Regions from separate parts of the Arthrobacter sp. BE255 genome, predicted to be linked through region 1. Evidence: riboswitches for the same ligand, from Rfam matches in the RefSeq annotation. Region 1 holds a riboswitch; each other region holds the start of a gene.
The links. Region 1 has a riboswitch for cyclic di-AMP ahead of J2X42_RS16860 (NlpC/P60 family protein). Riboswitches for the same ligand answer to the same signal wherever they lie in the genome.

Region 1 (4,372 bases):
CGCCGCGCGGCAGGCCCCGCAGCAGCGCCCCGCGTTGCCGCAGCAGTGGCCGCGGACAGGCCCCGGGATCCACAGCGCGATGCGCGCCGCCGCCGGGGCCCCTTCCGGCAGATCACCGATTTCGCGGCCGCCAGCGGCGTTGGCCAAAAGGCAGGCATTGCCCTTGCCGCCACCGGCCTGGTGCTCACTGTCACGGTGCCGGCCACCAGCCCCGTGCTGGCCACTCCCGACGCCGGCCAGCAGGCGTCGGCTGTTTCCGCAGCTCCGCAGCCTGAAATCTCCGCCGAAGCAGCCGCAAGAATCGACTTCAGCCGCTCCTCCGTGGTCACCCAGGGCGATCCCGACGGCAAGCTCAAGCAGCTCCTGAGCGCCCAGTCCGCGGGCTCGATCACCAGGGCCGCATCCGCAGGCAGCCTGGGCGCCCCGCTGGCCAGCCTCGTCACCGCTTCGCCGTTCGGCTACCGCGTCAGCCCCATCACCGGCGGCACCGGCGACTTCCACCGCGGCCAGGACTACGTGGCCCAGTGCGGCACCTCTGTCCTGGCAGCAGCCAGCGGCACCGTGACTTTCGCCGGATGGCACCAGTACGGCGGCGGCAACCGCGTGGTGGTGGATCACGGCAACGGCCTTGAAACCACGTACAACCACCTCTCGTCGTTCAACGTCAAGGTTGGCCAGACGGTCAGCCGCGGCGACGTGGTGGCGCTCAGCGGCACCACGGGAGCCTCCACCGGCTGCCACCTCCACTTCGAGGTCCAGGTCAACGGTGAAGTCGTTGACCCCACCGGCTGGCTCTAGCCAAATGATGGCAAGCTCTCACATTCGCGTGACATCCCGTGACCTGAATGTGACATTCGATCTGAACTCCTGTAACGTCTAACGTGCGTCAACTTTTCCGAAGTTGACGTTCTTGAGTGGATTGCCTAGCTCTGCCACCGCTCAAGGTCCGTTCGCATGACATCGTCTGGCAGGGGCGGGGGAACCAATTTTGGTCTTCGAAGTCTGAAGGCCTTGGGGTTAAGTCGCAAAGCTTCCTAGGAAGCGGCGTGGCCGGGTGAACTCCCATCCGAATCCGACAGCTCACCTCGTAGGCATTGGGAGAGGCTACCTTCGTGTCTTCACGCCATAATTCCGCGCGTCACCGCGCGCAAACGGTTCGCACCAACCCTTTGGGCCCCGTGTCCAAGGCTGTCAGTGCGAATGCCGGGACCGTAGGTCGCCAGGCTGCTGTCATCGCAGCTGCATCAGGTCTGATCCTGAGCATGGGGCTTCCGGCCAACGCGGCGGACACCACCGCCGGCGTATCCGCATCCACCGAGTCCGGCTCGCAGACTGCCCTTGCCGTCACCGCTGCCCCCACGGCCACCGTCTCCTTCGAGCGTCCCGTGGTCAAGACCACGCCGGCCCCGAAGGTCGAAACGGTCCGTGCGCAGTCCACTGACACGGAACGGACTTCCGAGGCAACGGCCACCAAAGCCAGCAAGCTGACGGACGCCGTATCCTCTGCGGCCGCATCCGGCCTGGCAGCCATCGCCTACACCGGCATCGGCCACCCCTACGTCTGGGGCGGCACCTCTCCCAGCGGCTGGGACTGCTCCGGATTCACCCAGTGGGTCTACGCCCAGGCCGGCATCAGCATTCCGCGTGTCAACGCCTGGACGGCCATGACGCCCACCGCAACACCCTCTCCCGGTGACCTCGTTGTACAGAATGGCGGCGCGCACGTAGGCATCTACGTTGGCAACGGCATGATGATCAGCGCCCTGAACCCGTCACAGGGAACGCTGCTGCACTCCGTGGCCTCCACCGGCGGCGGATCCTTCTACACCATGAAGTAGAAGAACCCTTCCCCGCTAGAACACTTTTCGCTAAATCCCCGTTCGGGGTGTGCCGGCGTACCCCCAAGATGCCGGCGCACCCACAGCCCTTGGCCTGCCTGCGCGGTCCTAAGGAAAACGAAAGAGAGAAATAATGACTACACGTGCAACTGTTGCACGGCACCGCGCGGAGGTCACCAAGACCAACTCGCTGGCTGTCATTGCCAAGGCCGTCGGCGACAACGCCGGTGGCATGGGTCGCCAGGCCGCGGTTATCGCTGCTGCCTCCGGCCTGGTCCTGACCAGTGGTATCGCAGCCAACGCTGCAGACACCAACGTCCAGCGTGAATCCGCCTCCGCTTCCAACCTTGAGGTTGAGGTTTCCGCTCCGGCCGTCATCTCGGCCGCTTCCACCATTGCCATCTCCTACGAGAAGCCCGCCGTGACCACCACGCCGGCTCCCGTCGTGGAAGCACCCGAGCCCGTAGCTGAGGCTCCGGCTCCCGCAGCCCAGGCTGTTGCCACCGTCAAGGTAGCCGCAGCCGTAGCACCGAAGGCCCCGGTTGCTGCCAGCAGCAAGGGCCAGGCCATCCTGTCCGCAGCCTACGCGCAGCTCGGCGTTATGCAGGACTGCACCATGCTGGTGACGAACTCCCTGGCTGCCGTGGGTATCAACTTCCACGACTGGCCCGCCGGCTACCTGTCCCTGGGACAGACCGTGAGCGCCGCCGAGGCCCAGCCCGGCGACCTGATCTACTACGCCGACGGCGGCGCTGGCGTTGCCCACATCGCTGTCTACGCCGGCAACGGCCAGGCAGTGCACGGCGGCTACAACGGCAACCAGACCGTTGTTTTCAGCGCCAACGTAGGCTCCGGCCCGGTTTTCATCCGCGTCCGCTAATCTCCACGGCAACGCTTCGCAAGGACCCCCGCCCTACGGCGGGGGTCCTCTGCTTTAACGGCTTCTTCGCCGTCACGACCCCGGCAGCGGACCGTCGACACGGGCACACCCCAAAACCGCGGATTAGTTGATCCCGGCTTTCTTTGTTTACTCTTGTGGTGTCGATCCATAGCCCGGACATGCCGGGGGCAGCCGGCCCTCGCGCCCCTGACGGGTGCGGCCGTGAAGAGGTACGTGCATGCGCACTCTCGTTCTGAATGCTGGATATGAACCGCTGGCGGTAATCACCTTCCGCCGGGCGCTGGTCCTTGTGCTCACAGGGAAGGCAAGCGTTGTAGCGGAAGGCGAGGACCCTGTAGTGGGGCCGCAGGAGATTCTGGGCCGCCCGTCCGTGATCCTCCTGAACCGCTACATCCGCCCCCGATACAACCAGTCCACTGCCGTGAGCCGCCGGGGAGTGCTGCGCCGGGACGGGCACAGGTGTGCATACTGCGGCAAAGCGGCGCACACCATTGACCATGTCCAGCCCAAGTCCCGCGGCGGCGCCGATTCCTGGGAAAACCTGGTCGCTGCATGCCTGCGCTGCAACAACGTCAAAGGTGACCACACACCGGGGGAGATGGGCTGGAAGCTCCGTTTCATCCCGGAACCACCGCACGGCACCATCTGGCAGATCAAGGAACTGGAAAAGCCCACGCCCGCGTGGGACCCCTTCCTCCTGCCTGAAAAAGCTGCCTGACCAGTTCCTCCCGGCCCGCTAGGCTGGGATTGTGCTTTCTGATGCCTTCGAATTCGACGCCGTCGTCCTGGCGGGTGGCCGCTCGTCGCGGCTGGGTGGCGTGCCCAAGCAGGCGCTGACGTACGACGGCGCCACCCTCCTGCAGCGGTCCCTGGCCGCGGCGGCAGGCGCGCGTTCGGCCGTGGTGGTGGGCCCGGACCCGGGCCGGTTGCCCGGTGGAGTGATCACCTGCCGGGAGGAACCGCCGTTTGCCGGACCGGCGTCGGCAATTGCCGCGGGGCTGGGCGCGCTCGGTGGAACGGACGGGCCGCGTCCGCCCTTCACCCTGCTGCTGGCCTGCGACATGCCGAACGTGGGTGCTGCGGTCCAGACCCTTCGTCTGGCCCTTCGGCCCGGCGACGGCGCCATGGCCGTCTCGCCGGACGGACACCGCCAGCCCCTCGTGGGTTTTTACAGCACTGCGGCACTGCAGCGTTCGGTGCAGGACCTGGTCTCGCGCGGTGCCTTAATGAACGGCTCTGTGTCCGCTCTCCTTGCTAGGCTGGACGTGCAGCTTGTCACCGTCCCGGCGGGCTCCACTGATGACGTGGATACCTGGGATGATGCCGCCGCGCTTGGAGTGGCCGGCCGGGACCATGACCAGGTTCCGGACCTGCGTGGCCGCAGTTGAATTGGGAGGCAGTCAGTGAAGAGCCAGGATGAGACGCTGGAAGAATGGTGCAGGGCGCTCCTTCAGGCCTACGAGCTCGAAGACGTCCAGGTAGACGTTAACGCCATCCTTTCGCTTGCCGGAGTGGCTGCGCATTCGGTGGTGCGGCCGGCCGCGCCGCTGACCACATTTATTGCGGGCTTTGCCGCAGGACTTGCCTCAGGCTCGGGCCGTGCCACGGACGCCGCGTCCATGTCGGCGGCCAT
Region 2 (4,372 bases), on a different contig from region 1:
GCGGTGGACGATGACGATGCGCGGGGTTGCCATGATGCGTCCCTACTTGGTGATGGCCGTCGGCGTCCCGGCCACGGGAGCCTCCCTGAACAGCCCGGCCAGTGCCCCGCTCAGGAGGTCCGGGGTGATGGTGAGGTTGCCGATGTTGGGCAGCGATCCTGCAGCCTCGCGCAGCGCCAGAGCCAGCAGCGTGGCCTGCTCCATGCCCCGGTAGACCTCCATGGTGGCTGCTTCGCGTGCCGCGGCCGCTTCGCCCACCAGCCGGATCTGGTTTGCTTCGGCGGAGGTGGTGATGACTTGGCGTTCGGCCGCAGCCTGTGCCTCGATCAGGCCGGCGGCGGCCTTTTCCCCGGCCTGGCGCCGGGCGTTGGCGCCCTCCTGGGCGACCAGGTGTTCGCGCCGGGTGGCCAGTTCAATTTGGCTCGCCATTTCGTTTTCGGAGATGGTCCGTTCACGCTCGACGGCGACCGCCCGGCGTTCGTACACGGCCCGGTCTGCCTCGGACTGGAGCTGTTCGCGGACGGGTGTCTGGAGCGCACGTTCGACGTCGGACTCGGGCCGGACCGCCAGGACCTGGACCCCGAGGATCTCGATGCCGGTGGACAGGAGCCGCGCGTCAGTTCGGAGCGCTTCGGTGAGGACAGCCCGGAGCTGGCTGACGCCGCGCTCGAGGGCTTCGGAGAGGGTGGTGGTGGCGATCTGGTCGATCGCATGGCTCTGGCACAGCTGGCCGATGATCGTGGCCACCTGTTCGCGTCCCGTGGCCGGAGCTGAACCGGCCGGCTGGAGGCCGAAGTCGAGGCGGCTGGACACTGACACGGGGTCAACGAAGCGGTAGGTCACGTTTGCCTGGACGCTCACGTCCTGGTGGTCACGGGTGATGGCGTGGAACAGGGTGGGCAGTTCCTGGTCATCCACGGGGACCTCGCTGAGCACGGAGTTCGCAGGCCGGAACCAGAACGCCTGGCCCACACCCTGGTGCCTTACCTGGCCTTGCTGCAGGTGGACGACGTATCCCGTAGGGCTGCCCAGGAAGTGGCTGATCCAGGGGTAGCGCTTGATGCTTGCCATGAGCTTCTCCTTCTATGTTTTCGTCATTATGACGATAACTAGACAGTAGGATCGTCGAGGCTTTATTGTCAAGGTGACGATAAATATCTAGGATGGCTTCATGGCTGAACCCCGCACGGCTCCTGCGCGCTTCCCGGTGACCGTCGACGTCGTCGCCCTCACCGTTCGCGACGGCACCCTGAATGTCCTGCTGATTACCCGCCTGATAGATCCCTTCCGCGGCCAGCCCGCCCTGCCGGGCGGTTTCGTCCTGGCCGGTGAGGAGTTGCTGGATGCTGCGGGCCGGGAGCTGGCTGAGGAGACCGGCGTCGGGCATCTTCCAGGGCATTTGGAGCAACTGGGCAGCTATGGCCCCAAGGGACGCGACCCGCGCGGGGACGTGCTCACCGTGGCCCACCTGCTGCTCGCTCCGGACTTTCCGGTTCTGGCGGCTGGCAGCGACGCCGCACATGCTGCCTGGTACCCCGTCAGGAAGGTCATGAACGGCGAAGTGAAGCTCGCCTTTGATCACGAGCGGATCCTCCGTGACGCCTTGGAGCGGGCGAAAGCAAAACTCGAATACTCGCCGTTGGGGGCGGCTTTCTGTGGGAAGGAGTTCACCATAGCCCAGCTCCGCGCCGTCTACGAGGCTGTCTGGGGCACCCGCCTTGACCCCCGCAACTTCCACCGCAAGGCCACAGGAACGCCTGATTTCCTGGAAGATACCGGGCGGATGACGGCCGGCGACGCCGGCCGTCCTGCCGCCCTCTACCGGCTGGCTGAAGCTGCCAGGCCGGCTGCCGGACAGCCGGCGCGTGCCGTACTCAACCCGCCGCTGATGCGACCGCGGGACTGATTCCCCCGGTGTGAAGGGGAGTTGCCAGGGTCAGTACCAGTTGTTCTCGGCGCGGAATTCCAGGGCTTTTTCCGGCGAACCATAGCGTTCCTTGATGTAGCCCAATCCTCGGTCAACCTGGCTCGGCCGCCACTTTGCCGACGTGTCCCAGAGCGCGTTCAGGGCAGTCATCTGATCTGCACCCCATCCATAGGACGCCAGGCGGGCGCTGGCATATGAGCGGGTATCGACTGCTTCGTCGGTGTTGTCATCCCCTTCATCGGAGGGGGCAGCGGTACCGGTGGGCGAGGGGGCGGGCGACGCGGCCACTGGCGTGGGTGTGGGTGTGGGTGTGGGTGTGGTTGGGGTGGCCGGTGGCGTCGTCGTGGGTGCTGGTGCGGCCCCTGCCGGAGACGCTGGCGGAGCAGTTGTTGCCGCTGAAATAACCGGCGGCTGAAGGATCACAGTGGGCCCCGGTGAAGGCGGAACTGCGGCGGGGGAGTCAGCCAGAATTCCGGCCAGGGTGGGAGCGTCCACTGGCATGGGGAGGTCGGCGACGGCTGGCACAGACGAGGCATTGGGATCCGACGCGGCGGGCACGTTACCGGTGCCCGGGGCAGCCTCTGCCGGGGTGCCCGGTGCGCCCGAAGGAGTCACGCGTCCATTAGCGTAGGTGGGCTGCGCTCCCGACGTTGCACGAGTCGCGTCCGTTGCGCCGGGAGCATCCTGGGCGGACGACTCCTTGCCGAAGAAGGGCAGCTCGGTAGCCTGGCTGGCTGTGCCGACAGCAAGCAGCACGGCAAGGGAGCCGGCGACTATCGCCATTCGATGACCGATAACGCGAACCGAAGCGGCTCTCTTCAGGATGGCCCGGGCATCGGAGCTGAAAGCAGCGGCTACCTGGGGGCTAACTGCTGTTGTTGGTGCGCCGCCCCGGCCTGCGGCTCTCCGTGGGCGTTGCGGAGCGGTACCCATGGGGGCTATTGCCGGTATGGCTTCGGTTGCAGGAGACGCAGTTTCCGCGGGACGTCCTGATTCCGGGGCAGGCGGTACGTCGATGGCCGGGCGCCTGTCCCTGCGTCGTCGCAGCGGGGCGGACGCCGGTTCGGTGGAACCATGCCCGGTATGTGGCACTTCGGCGTCGGAACTTGCGGGGGTGAGTGGAGTGGTGATGACCGGCGCAGCACCTGCGCGGTGCCGCCCGGTCCGAAAAGGGCGCGACTGATCAAGCGAACGGGACATGATGGTTGCCTCTCAACGCCTGCGGAGTTAGCTGTCGGGTTCGGCGGAGGTCAACCGGCCGGCACGTTAAACGTGACGGCTTCACCCCAAGGACCGCTGGGCAGCGGCCCGAAGACTGTGGGTCCCCCGTCTCTGCCTTAATGTGTTGGGAGTCCGGGATGTGGCAGAGCTCGGCGTCAGCCCGGACGCAGCCCGATCCAGATGGGCCACCCCAAGACCGTACACGAACCCGTCCGTTAAGTCACGTTTAGGTAACAGGAATGATCCGTGCCGCGAGTTACCTTGTGTCCGCCCTCGATTGCCCAGGGGTATCGGCTGACAGGCCAAGGCGCAGCGGTAGGCCGGCCGAGCTTTGGATCGTCCACTGGACGTAAGGTTTGATGGAACACGGTGCGATGGGGGACGTCACCGGGTTGCTTCAGCGGTGCTGCGTCCCCCAAGGCGCCGGGTCCAAGGATCGGCGGCAACCATCGCGATCTGACACATCAACAGGGGGAACAATGACAGTAATGCTGATCGGCGGGGGCGCACTTGCCCTCCTGCTCATCGCGGGATTCATCTTCTACACTTCGAGCATCCGGTTCGCTAAGCCGAACGAGGCCATGCTCATCACCGGTAAGAGCGATCCGAACACAACCGATGAAACGTCCGATGACCAGTCCCGTGTCATCATCAACAACCGGGCGTTCGTTAACCCGATCACCGAGCGCGTAAGCCACATCTCGCTGTCGTCGCGTCAGGTTGAAGTCACCATCGAAGCGATCTCCAACAACGGCATCCAGCTCAAGCTGGCCGGCGTTGCCCAGGTAAAGGTCGGCGGTGACAAGATCTCTGTCCGCAAGGCAGCCCAGCGTTTCCTTGACCAGCAGGACGCCATCGATCACTACACGCAGGAAACCCTGTCGGGTTCACTGCGTTCGATTGTGGGCACCCTGAGCGTTGACGCGATCATCAAGGACCGCGCGCAGTTCGCGGCCTCCGTCAAGGAAGAAGCCGAGCATTCGATGACGAACCAGGGTCTGGTCATCGACACCTTCCAGATCAAGTCTGTGGACGACGCAGGCGGCTACCTGAAGAACCTTGGCCGCCCCGAGGCCGCCCTGGTGGCACGGAACGCCAGCATCGCTGAAGCGAACTCCCAGCGGGAAGCCGCGGAAGCGAAGGCGCTCGCGGACCAGAAAACGGCTGAAGCCGAGCAGAAGCTGGCCCTCCGGCGCGCTGAACTGAAGCAGGAAACGGATGCCC
Region 3 (4,372 bases), on a different contig from region 1:
GCCCGGCGCCGGACCTCAACAAGGTCCCGGCCATCAAGGCGGCCGTCTTCGGTGTCTACGCGGAGCTGGACCAGCGGATCACCGGGGCCATGCCGGCACTGAAGGACGCCCTGGCGGCCAGCAGCGTGACGCACCAGCTGACGGTGTACCCGGGCGTGGACCACGCATTCCACAACGACACCGGCGGGCGCTACAACGAGGCTCAGGCCACGGCGGCCTGGAACGACACCCTGGCGTGGTTCAAGCAGCACGTCTGAGGGGTCACACGCAAGGACGCTGCTGTACCGGGCAAACGGGCGTTATCCGATGGGATGCCCGTGATCGCACGTGGTTTGCCCGTCCGGAATTTCGTGTCCCTGGATGCACGTCACGGTGGGAGGCTGGGGAAGGTCATGGGCCAGGAAGAACAGGCTGCTCCGCCCGTGCTCAAACCCTGCGTCCTCCCGTTTCAGCCAGGACCGATGGCTTCGGTGAGCTGAATCAGCCGACCGTTTGTCTTCCTGCTGATGATGCCCGAAGGGATTCCTGACCATGGCGACCGCGACCTTTCCATGACCGTCACTGCCCGGGGCAGTGATGAACCGGTACCGAAATTTTACGCCGCCGGTGCCGCCGCCGGCACGGGTAGTCTTGAAACATGAGCACCACAACCCCAGCAACGCTCACCTTTGACGGCCGCTTCGCCCGGGAATTCGAGGAGCTTGCTGTTCCGTGGCAGGCGGAGGAAGCGCCGGCACCGGAGCTCCTCGTCCTGAATGAAGCCTTGGCCAGTGAACTGGGCCTGGATCCGTCGTCCCTGCGGACGCCCGAGGGGACGCTGATGCTGATCGGCAACAGGATCCCGGAAGGCGCCACCCCGGTAGCCCAGGCCTACGCCGGTCATCAGTTTGGCGGGTACTCGCCGCTGCTGGGCGACGGTCGCGCACTGCTGCTCGGCGAGGTCACCGACGTCCACGGGCGACTGCGCGATGTCCATCTCAAAGGCTCCGGCCGTACGCCTTTCGCCCGCGCCGGTGACGGCCTGGCCGTCGTCGGTCCGATGCTGCGCGAATACATTGTCAGTGAAGCCATGCACGCCATGGGCATCCCCACGACGCGGTCACTCGCCGTTGTGGCCACAGGACGCCCCGTCCGCCGCGAAACCATGCTTCCCGGGGCTGTGCTCACCCGCGTTGCGAGCAGCCACCTGCGCGTGGGCAGCTTCCAGTTCGCCCGCGTCAATGGTGACACCGAACTCCTCCGGCGCCTGGCCGACCACGCGATCAGCCGCCACCATCCGGACGCCGCGCAGGCCGGGCAGCCCTATCTGGCGTTGTTCGATGCCGTTATCGCCGCCCAGGCGTCGCTGGTGGCCCAGTGGATGCTCGTGGGCTTCGTCCACGGGGTGATGAATACGGACAACATGACCATTTCAGGCGAAACCATCGACTACGGACCCTGCGCGTTCATGGATGCCTTCAACCCCGGTGCGGTCTACAGCTCCATCGACGCGGGCGGACGCTACGCCTACGCGAACCAGCCGCACATTGCAGAATGGAACCTCACCCGGCTGGCCGAGGCCCTTCTGCCCCTGCTCCATGAGGACCAGGAACAGGCGGTTGCGCTCGCAGTGGAGTCCCTGGGCGGGTTCCGGAAGCTGTACAGCGCGGCCTGGTCCGCCGGGATGACATCCAAGCTTGGGCTGGCCGCGGAACCGGACGACGACGCAGTATCCCTACTGGTGAACGACTTGCTGGCACTGCTTGAGGAAGGACAGATTGATTACACCTCGTTCTTCCGGAGCCTCGGCTCGGCAGCCCGGGGCACGCCTGACACTGTCCGGGCCATGTTCGCGGACCCGGCAGCATTCGATGCATGGGCCAAACGATGGCTTGCCCTGGCACCGGACACAGGCTTGATGGATCGGGTGAACCCCGCCTACATTCCCAGGAACCACCTGGTGGAGGAGGCTCTGGCCGCCGCTACTGCAGGCGACCTGGACCCGTTCCGCCGCCTGGTGGACGTCCTGGCGAACCCATACACCGAGCGTCCCGGCCTGGAACGCTACGCCGGTCCCGCGCCGGTTGACTTCGGGAATTACCGGACCTTCTGCGGGACCTGAGCGAACACAAGGGATGGACGACGGCGGCGCGCGGCTGGGTGCCGCCCGCCGCCGTCGTGCACGGCCGGATCACGCTACGCGGACGAAGGACGCTCCGGCCAGCCAGCTGAGTGAGTGGACTTCGGTCTTGTAGCCGTCCACGCCGCCGCTGACAACCTGGCCGTTTCCGGCGTAGACGCCCACATGGCCGGCCGTGATGACCAGGTCACCAGCGGCAGGAGTACCCACCACGGAGCCGTACGCGAAGAACTGGGTTGGCGCCAGGTCTCCCACACTCTTGCCTACCGAGCGCAGGGCCTTCTCCACCATGGCGGTGCAGTCCTGCTGGATGCCGAGCTGGGAGTAAGCGGAGGCCAGGATGGCCGCGCCGAGCGAGCCGGACGGAGCCTGCGCCACGGGGGCGGAGGTGGAGGCCAGCTTGACGCCGGTGTTGGCCGGAGCGGTGGGGGCCGCTGCTGCCTTGGCCACGGGAGCCGGTGCGGTGTAGCCGGCACCCGGGATCTGGATCTGGTCGCCGGGGTAGATGATGGTGGTCATCGTCAGGCCGTTGACCGACAGGACGTCGCTGAGGGCCACGCCGTAGGCGGCGGAAATAGCGCCCAGGGTGTCGCCGGACACCACGGTGTAGACGGTGGCCGCGGCTGCCGGGGCAGGGGCCGCCGCGGGAGCAGCTACGGGAGCTGCGGCCGGAGCGCTGGTCTGGCCCTGAACATTGACGGTCCCGGAACTGTCGGGTCCGTGGACGCCGGCCTGTGCGGGGGTTCCCACGCTGAAAAGCAGGGCGGATGCGGCAACGGCAGCAAGTGCAGGCCGGCCGAACGCCAGTGCGCGGGCTGTGCCCGTTGCGGACGGGCCGACGAGGGCGGTGGGGCGGACAAGGTTCGCACGATGGCGTACGGCATTAAGGTTCTTTGACACGGGTGATCGCCTCTCCCATGCCTGCGGGGTGAGCTGTCGGGTTCGGGTCGGAGACACCCGGCCGGTTACGGCTCCGCACGGGACGGAGCGATACCGACTTAACCCCAAGGCTTCGAAAGAAGCCGTGGAAACGTGGTTCCCCCGTCCCTGCCAGTGGAATGCGCTGGGGTCCCGGGTCAGTGGCAGGGCTCGGCATACTGGCGGGAATGTCCCGGCTTGAGCCGGGGCACTGCACGACCATAACCAGCGACGGATTGGAATGTCACATTCCGGTAACGGAATGTAGGGCGGAAGTCCGTCCGGTTCGTGCACCCGTTCCTGCGCCTCGGGAGACTAGCGCCGCAGGTCAGGGTGGCATTCCCTATATGCCGAAAAGAGTTCACCAAGCGCGTCCTGATTCACAAGAAAATCGGGTATCCGCGGGTTTGTGACGCAACAATTCGATGAAGGTGTGATAAAGGCGATCTCGTGCTGGCCTGCAGGACCTCTTTTGATGATGCCCTGATACACCGGACTGGCGGACGGCGACCCGGGATCTCCGCTGGGTAACAATGTTGGGCCAGGAACGGCTGACCGGGCGTTTTGCCCGGTAAGCTCACCAACTATGTCCCGGTTTGCTCACAGAATGAGGCTGCCCGCCATCGCGGGCGTGCTGGCCGTTGCCCTGATGGGGTCGGCTGCCCTGCTTCCTTCCTACGCCGACGACGACGCCCCGCCCGGCGGTTACCCCTCCTGGCAGGACGTGCAGAACGCCAAGCAAAGCGAGGCCGGCAAGGCCGCAGAGGTCACCAGGATCAACGATCTGCTGGGCGGGCTGCAGGCACAGGCCGAAGCGCTCGGCAGCGCGGCCGTCACCTCCGCCGCCGAGTACGCCGTCGCTGAAGCAGCACTTCAGGCGGCCAGTGCCAAGGTGGATGTCCTCACCGCCCAGACAGCACGCGCAACGGCCGAACTTGGACAGTACAAAAGGGAAATCGGTGCGCTGGCAGCGCAGTCGTACAAGACCGGCGGCACCAACATGGGATTCTTCGTTGCCCTCGACGCCGTCCAGACCAACAGCATCCAGGGCCTCAACATCGTCCAGATAGTCAGCGACAAGACAGCAGCCCTGGTCAACAAATCCGCAGCCGCCGAACGGGTCTCCAGCGCCCTGTCGGAGCAGGAGCAGGCAGCGAGGGCAGAACGCGGGCGCCTGTCAGGGGAAGCGAAGGACAAGCTCGACGCCGCCCAGGCCGCCCAGCAGGCCATGTCACGGCAGATTGCGGAGCAGCAGGAACACGGCCAGGAACTGACGGCCCAGCTGGCGTCGCTCAAAGACACCACCGCCGCGGTCGAGGGCGAGTTCCGGCAGGG
Region 4 (4,372 bases), on a different contig from region 1:
GATCCACACCGTGCGCGGCGCCGGATACGTCATCAAGCCGGCGGACTAGGCCGTGTCCCTTTCCGGTGTTGCGCGCACACACGGCCGGAGCTGGCTCAAGCCGTCCACGTGGCACCTGCGCACCCGCCTCGTCCTGGTGGCCATGGCCCTGCTGGTGGCCATCTGCGGAGCGGTGGGCCTGTTCAGCTACGCGTCCATGGATTCGTTCCTGACCCGCCAGCTCGACGAACAGCTCAGCCAGGCCGCCTCCCGTTCCAACGACCCCGGCCGCCCGCCGCTGGGTGGCTTCAACGGCCGGCCTGACCCGCTCGATTCCCGCGGCCAGAGCGTGGGCACTCTCAACGCCCGGATCCTGGACAGCCAGGTCAACAGTGCCGGGTTCCTGGCCTCCGACACCACCCGCTCCCCCCTGTCCGCCCAGGACAAGGAGATCCTGCTTGCGCTCCAGAAGGACTCCATCCCGGTGGACAGGACACTCTCCAACGGCGATTACCGGCTGGTGGCGGTGCAGACCAACTACGGCGATGTCCTGGTGACCGGGCTTCCGCTCGCCGGGAAGGAAAGCACGCTCACCTCCCTGGTGTGGACGTTTGTGTTTGTTTCCCTCGGCGGGCTGGTGCTGATCGGCCTGGCCGGGACCATCCTGATCCGGCGCACCATGCAGCCGCTGGAGCAGCTGTCCGAAGTCGCTACGCGCGTTTCGCGGCTCCCACTGGACGCCGGTGAGGTGGCACTCGCGGTGCGCGTCCCGCCGTCGAACTCCAACCCCGGGACCGAGGTGGGCAGCGTGGGGCACGCGCTGAACCTCATGCTGGACAACGTGGCCAGCGCGCTGCAGGCGAGGCAGCGGAGCGAGACCAAGGTGCGGCAGTTCGTTGCCGATGCATCGCACGAGCTGCGCACCCCGCTGACGGCGATCCGCGGCTACACCGAGCTGATGCGGATGACCGAGAATTTCACCCCGGATGGGCGGAAGTCGCTGGCCCGGGTTCAAAGCCAGTCCGAGCGGATGACCACCCTGGTGGAGGACCTGCTCCTGCTTGCCCGGCTGGATGAGGGCCAGCCGCTGAAACTCAGCGAAGTGGACCTCACGCAACTGGTGGTCGAGACGGTCAGCGACGAGAAAGTCATCGCACCGGACCACAACTGGCACCTGGAACTTCCGGACGAGCCACTGGCGGTCAACGGCGACGCCTCCCAGCTGCGCCAGGTACTGGTCAACCTGCTCTCCAACGCCCGCAAGCACACGGCTCCCGGCACTACGGTGACCACGGCCGTGATGAGGTCGGCTGACGGCAGTGCCGTGGTGTCTGTGACGGACGACGGCGGGGGGATCCCGGCCGAATTCGTGGACCATGTTTTCGCCCGGTTTGCCCGCGCAGACGCCGCGCGCACGGGCGCGGCACCGTCTGCCGGAGCCGCGGCGTCGGAAGGCACCAGCGGCCTGGGCCTGTCCATTGTCCAGTCCATCGTGGAAGCCCACGGCGGGAGCGTGGAGGTGACGTCCCGGCCCGGCCGGACCGAGTTCGCGCTGCGCCTTCCAGTGGTTGCGTGATCAATGCAAGGCAACGCACCGGCGTCGTGATCTCTGTTACCAAAATGTGACTTAAGCTCCAACCTCCTGTACCGTCGATTGGGTGCGGTTCCCTTTTGGTCCGCATGTCCGGAGGACGCCAAGCTCTGCCGCTTCCCGGATTCCGCTTGACCAGGCAGAGGCGGGGGACCCAGAGTCCCGGGCATTTGATGCCCTTGGGGTGAAGCCAGCACGTGATGTTTCCGTGTGGCCGGATGCCCTCATCCGAACCCGACAGCTAACTCCGCAGGTGTGAGAGGCGATCCATCATGTCTGAATTTAAGGTAGAAACACGCCCGCAGAGCGGGTCCATCAAACCTCACGGCCGCCGCAGGCTCCCGGAAGCGGAAGCACCGGCACCTGCAACGGCCACGTCCCGGCTGGCTAAAATTCCGTCTTTGGGCCGCCGTGCAGCCATGTTCACCGCTGCCTGTGCCCTGCTTATCGGCGTGGGTGCCGCGGGCCAGGCCTCCGAGTCCAGCCTTCCGGTAGCCGCGAGCGAAACCCAGCCGTCGCCCGCAGCATCAGCTGCCGCCGACATCCAGTCCAAACTGAGCTTCGAAAAGGCCGAAATCCAGGCGCAGCCCGCCCCGGCGCCCGCACCGGCTGAGATCAGTGTTGCCCCGCAGGCCGCCGAGCCGGCACCTGCTCCCGAGCCGGCGCCTGCCCCCGTGGTGGCCGTCAATGATCCGGCCGGAGCCCAGGCATACGCTGCCGGCCAGCTCGCCAGCTATGGCTGGTCCGCTGACCAGATGCAGTGCCTGCAGACGCTGTGGACCAAGGAATCCGACTGGACCACCACGGCCACCAATGCGAGCAGCGGTGCCTACGGCATCGTCCAGTCGCTGCCCGCCGAGAAGATGGCGAGCGCCGGTGCGGACTACCTCACCAACTACCGCACGCAGATCAACTGGGGCCTGAACTACATCCAGGAGCGCTACCAGTCACCGTGCGGTGCCCTGAACTTCCACTTGTCGCACAACTGGTACTAAGCCGGCCTCTCCGGCTTCCGGCCAAAGCACGCAGCAGGCCCTGAATCCCCCCGGTTCAGGGCCTGCTGCTTTTGGCGTCGCCGCCTCCACAGCAGCTTCACAGCCATGGCCTAAAGCCTTCACAACACCGAACGCCATCCTTGATGCATGACACCTATTGGCCAGGCACACCGCGCACCGCAGCGGACCGGACCCTTGCCCGCGACGCCGGCAGCCGACTCCCGCTGCCACCCTGTTGAGATCCTGCCCGGAGTCCCTGTCCTAGAGGTGGCTGTCCCTGTCCATAACGCGGAACAGAGCCTCGAGGCCGCGCTCCGGCGCCTCCACCGGCATCTCGGCAGCGCCTTCCCGCATTCGTTCCGGATCACGGTCGCTGACAACGCCAGCACGGACGGGACCTTGAGGATCGCCGAACGGATAGCCCGGGATCTGCGCGACGTGACCGTTGTCCGGCTGGGCGAGGCAGGGCGTGGAAATGCCCTGCGCACTGTCTGGCTCGCGTCGCCGTCGCCGGTTCTGGCGTATCTTGACCTGGACCTCGAGCCATCGGCGCTGGACCCGCTGCTGGCTCCCCTGCTCACGGGACAGGCAGATGTGGCGACCGGCGCCCGCAGGGGCAATCCGGCGTCGGGCCCACTGCGGCGCGGGTTCCTCCCCCGGTGCCTCAGCCTGGTGCTCCGGTCCGTGTCCGGCGCACGGTTCAGTGATCCGCAATGCGGCGCAAAGGCCATCCGGTCCGAAGCCGCCCGGCGCCTCCTCCCCCACACCGCCAACAGATCCTGGTTCTTCGACACCGAACTGCTGGTCCTGGCCAACACCTGCGGCTTGCGCGTACTCGAAGTGCCCGTGGAATGGACCGACGCGTCGGATTCCAACGTCGACTACAGCCGGACTGCCCTTGCCTATCTCCGCGACGCTGGACGGCTCCGGCGAGACCTGCGGTCCGGCCGGATCCCGGTGCCCGCGGTCCGGGCTTCCCTGGCCTGCGGCTCCGGGCCATACTTGGGCCATGAAATTCACCACCACCATCCTGGGCAGCGGCAACAAGGCAGGCATTGAGGTTCCGGAAGAGGTTGTCGCCGCCCTCGGCGCGGGCAAGCGTCCGCCCGTCGTGGTGACCATCAACGGCAAGAGCTACCGGAGCAGCATCGCGGTGATGGGCGGGCAGAACATGGTCGGCGTGAGCACCGCCAACCGGGAGTTCACGGGCGTTGCGGCCGGGGACACCGTCGAGGTGGACGTGGAACTGGATACGCAGCCTCGGATCATCGAGGTACCGGATGACCTGGCAGCAGCGCTGGCCGCGGAACCTCACGCCCAGGCGTTCTATGCCACGCTGAACTACAGCGCGCAGCGCCGGTACGTGGAGCCGCTCGGGGACGCCAAGACGGCGGAAACCCGGGCCAGGCGGATCGCGAAAGTGGTCGCCGACCTCAAAGCCGGAAAGAAATGACCTGCTTGCCCGCCGTGTCCGTTTCCATGGCGGCTGTGACCGCCCTGTAGTCCGGGATATGGAGGACGCCGTCCGGCAGCGGGCCCGTGTTGGGACCGACGGCCACGGTCCGGATGCCCGCGGCCACCCCTGCCGCGATTCCGGCCGGCGCATCCTCGAACACAACGGCGTCCTGCGGCTCCACGCCGAGCAGGCCGGCTGCCGTCAGATAGCCTTCCGGGTGGGGCTTGCCCCGGGTAACCATCTCCGCCGTTACGGCGGCGGCCGGCATGGCAAGCCCCGCAGCGTCCATGCGGATATCAGCCAGGATCCGGTCCGCTGAGGTCACCAGTGCCACGGCCTCGGCCGGAAGGC

Region 2: another riboswitch for cyclic di-AMP. It lies ahead of J2X42_RS06990 (hypothetical protein); the one in region 1 lies ahead of J2X42_RS16860 (NlpC/P60 family protein).
Region 3: another riboswitch for cyclic di-AMP. It lies ahead of J2X42_RS07015 (LysM domain-containing protein); the one in region 1 lies ahead of J2X42_RS16860 (NlpC/P60 family protein).
Region 4: another riboswitch for cyclic di-AMP. It lies ahead of J2X42_RS17735 (hypothetical protein); the one in region 1 lies ahead of J2X42_RS16860 (NlpC/P60 family protein).

The regions. Positions count from the first base shown of each region.
Region 1 covers NZ_JAVDWK010000010.1:145,258-149,629, reverse strand. Annotated here, with positions in the region: gene J2X42_RS16865 (M23 family metallopeptidase) at 1-798, shown strand, start outside; cyclic di-AMP (ydaO/yuaA leader) riboswitch at 946-1,108, shown strand; gene J2X42_RS16860 (NlpC/P60 family protein) at 1,179-1,838, shown strand; gene J2X42_RS16855 (NlpC/P60 family protein) at 1,972-2,718, shown strand; gene J2X42_RS16850 (HNH endonuclease) at 2,957-3,457, shown strand; gene J2X42_RS16845 (NTP transferase domain-containing protein) at 3,489-4,127, shown strand; gene J2X42_RS16840 (DUF6457 domain-containing protein) at 4,143-4,372, shown strand, end outside.
Region 2 covers NZ_JAVDWK010000003.1:137,758-142,129, forward strand. Annotated here, with positions in the region: gene J2X42_RS06975 (hypothetical protein) at 1-33, opposite strand, end outside; gene J2X42_RS06980 (SPFH domain-containing protein) at 43-1,071, opposite strand; gene J2X42_RS06985 (NrtR DNA-binding winged helix domain-containing protein) at 1,172-1,906, shown strand; gene J2X42_RS06990 (hypothetical protein) at 1,937-2,710, opposite strand; cyclic di-AMP (ydaO/yuaA leader) riboswitch at 3,130-3,313, opposite strand; gene J2X42_RS06995 (SPFH domain-containing protein) at 3,628-4,372, shown strand, end outside.
Region 3 covers NZ_JAVDWK010000003.1:144,719-149,090, forward strand. Annotated here, with positions in the region: gene J2X42_RS07005 (dienelactone hydrolase family protein) at 1-257, shown strand, start outside; gene J2X42_RS07010 (protein adenylyltransferase SelO family protein) at 638-2,101, shown strand; gene J2X42_RS07015 (LysM domain-containing protein) at 2,171-3,019, opposite strand; cyclic di-AMP (ydaO/yuaA leader) riboswitch at 3,023-3,224, opposite strand; gene J2X42_RS07020 (lytic transglycosylase domain-containing protein) at 3,645-4,372, shown strand, end outside.
Region 4 covers NZ_JAVDWK010000011.1:122,511-126,882, reverse strand. Annotated here, with positions in the region: gene J2X42_RS17745 (response regulator transcription factor) at 1-49, shown strand, start outside; gene J2X42_RS17740 (HAMP domain-containing sensor histidine kinase) at 53-1,555, shown strand; cyclic di-AMP (ydaO/yuaA leader) riboswitch at 1,679-1,837, shown strand; gene J2X42_RS17735 (hypothetical protein) at 1,843-2,565, shown strand; gene J2X42_RS17730 (glycosyltransferase) at 2,713-3,624, shown strand; gene J2X42_RS17725 (YdeI/OmpD-associated family protein) at 3,575-4,018, shown strand; gene J2X42_RS17720 (HAD-IA family hydrolase) at 3,999-4,372, opposite strand, start outside.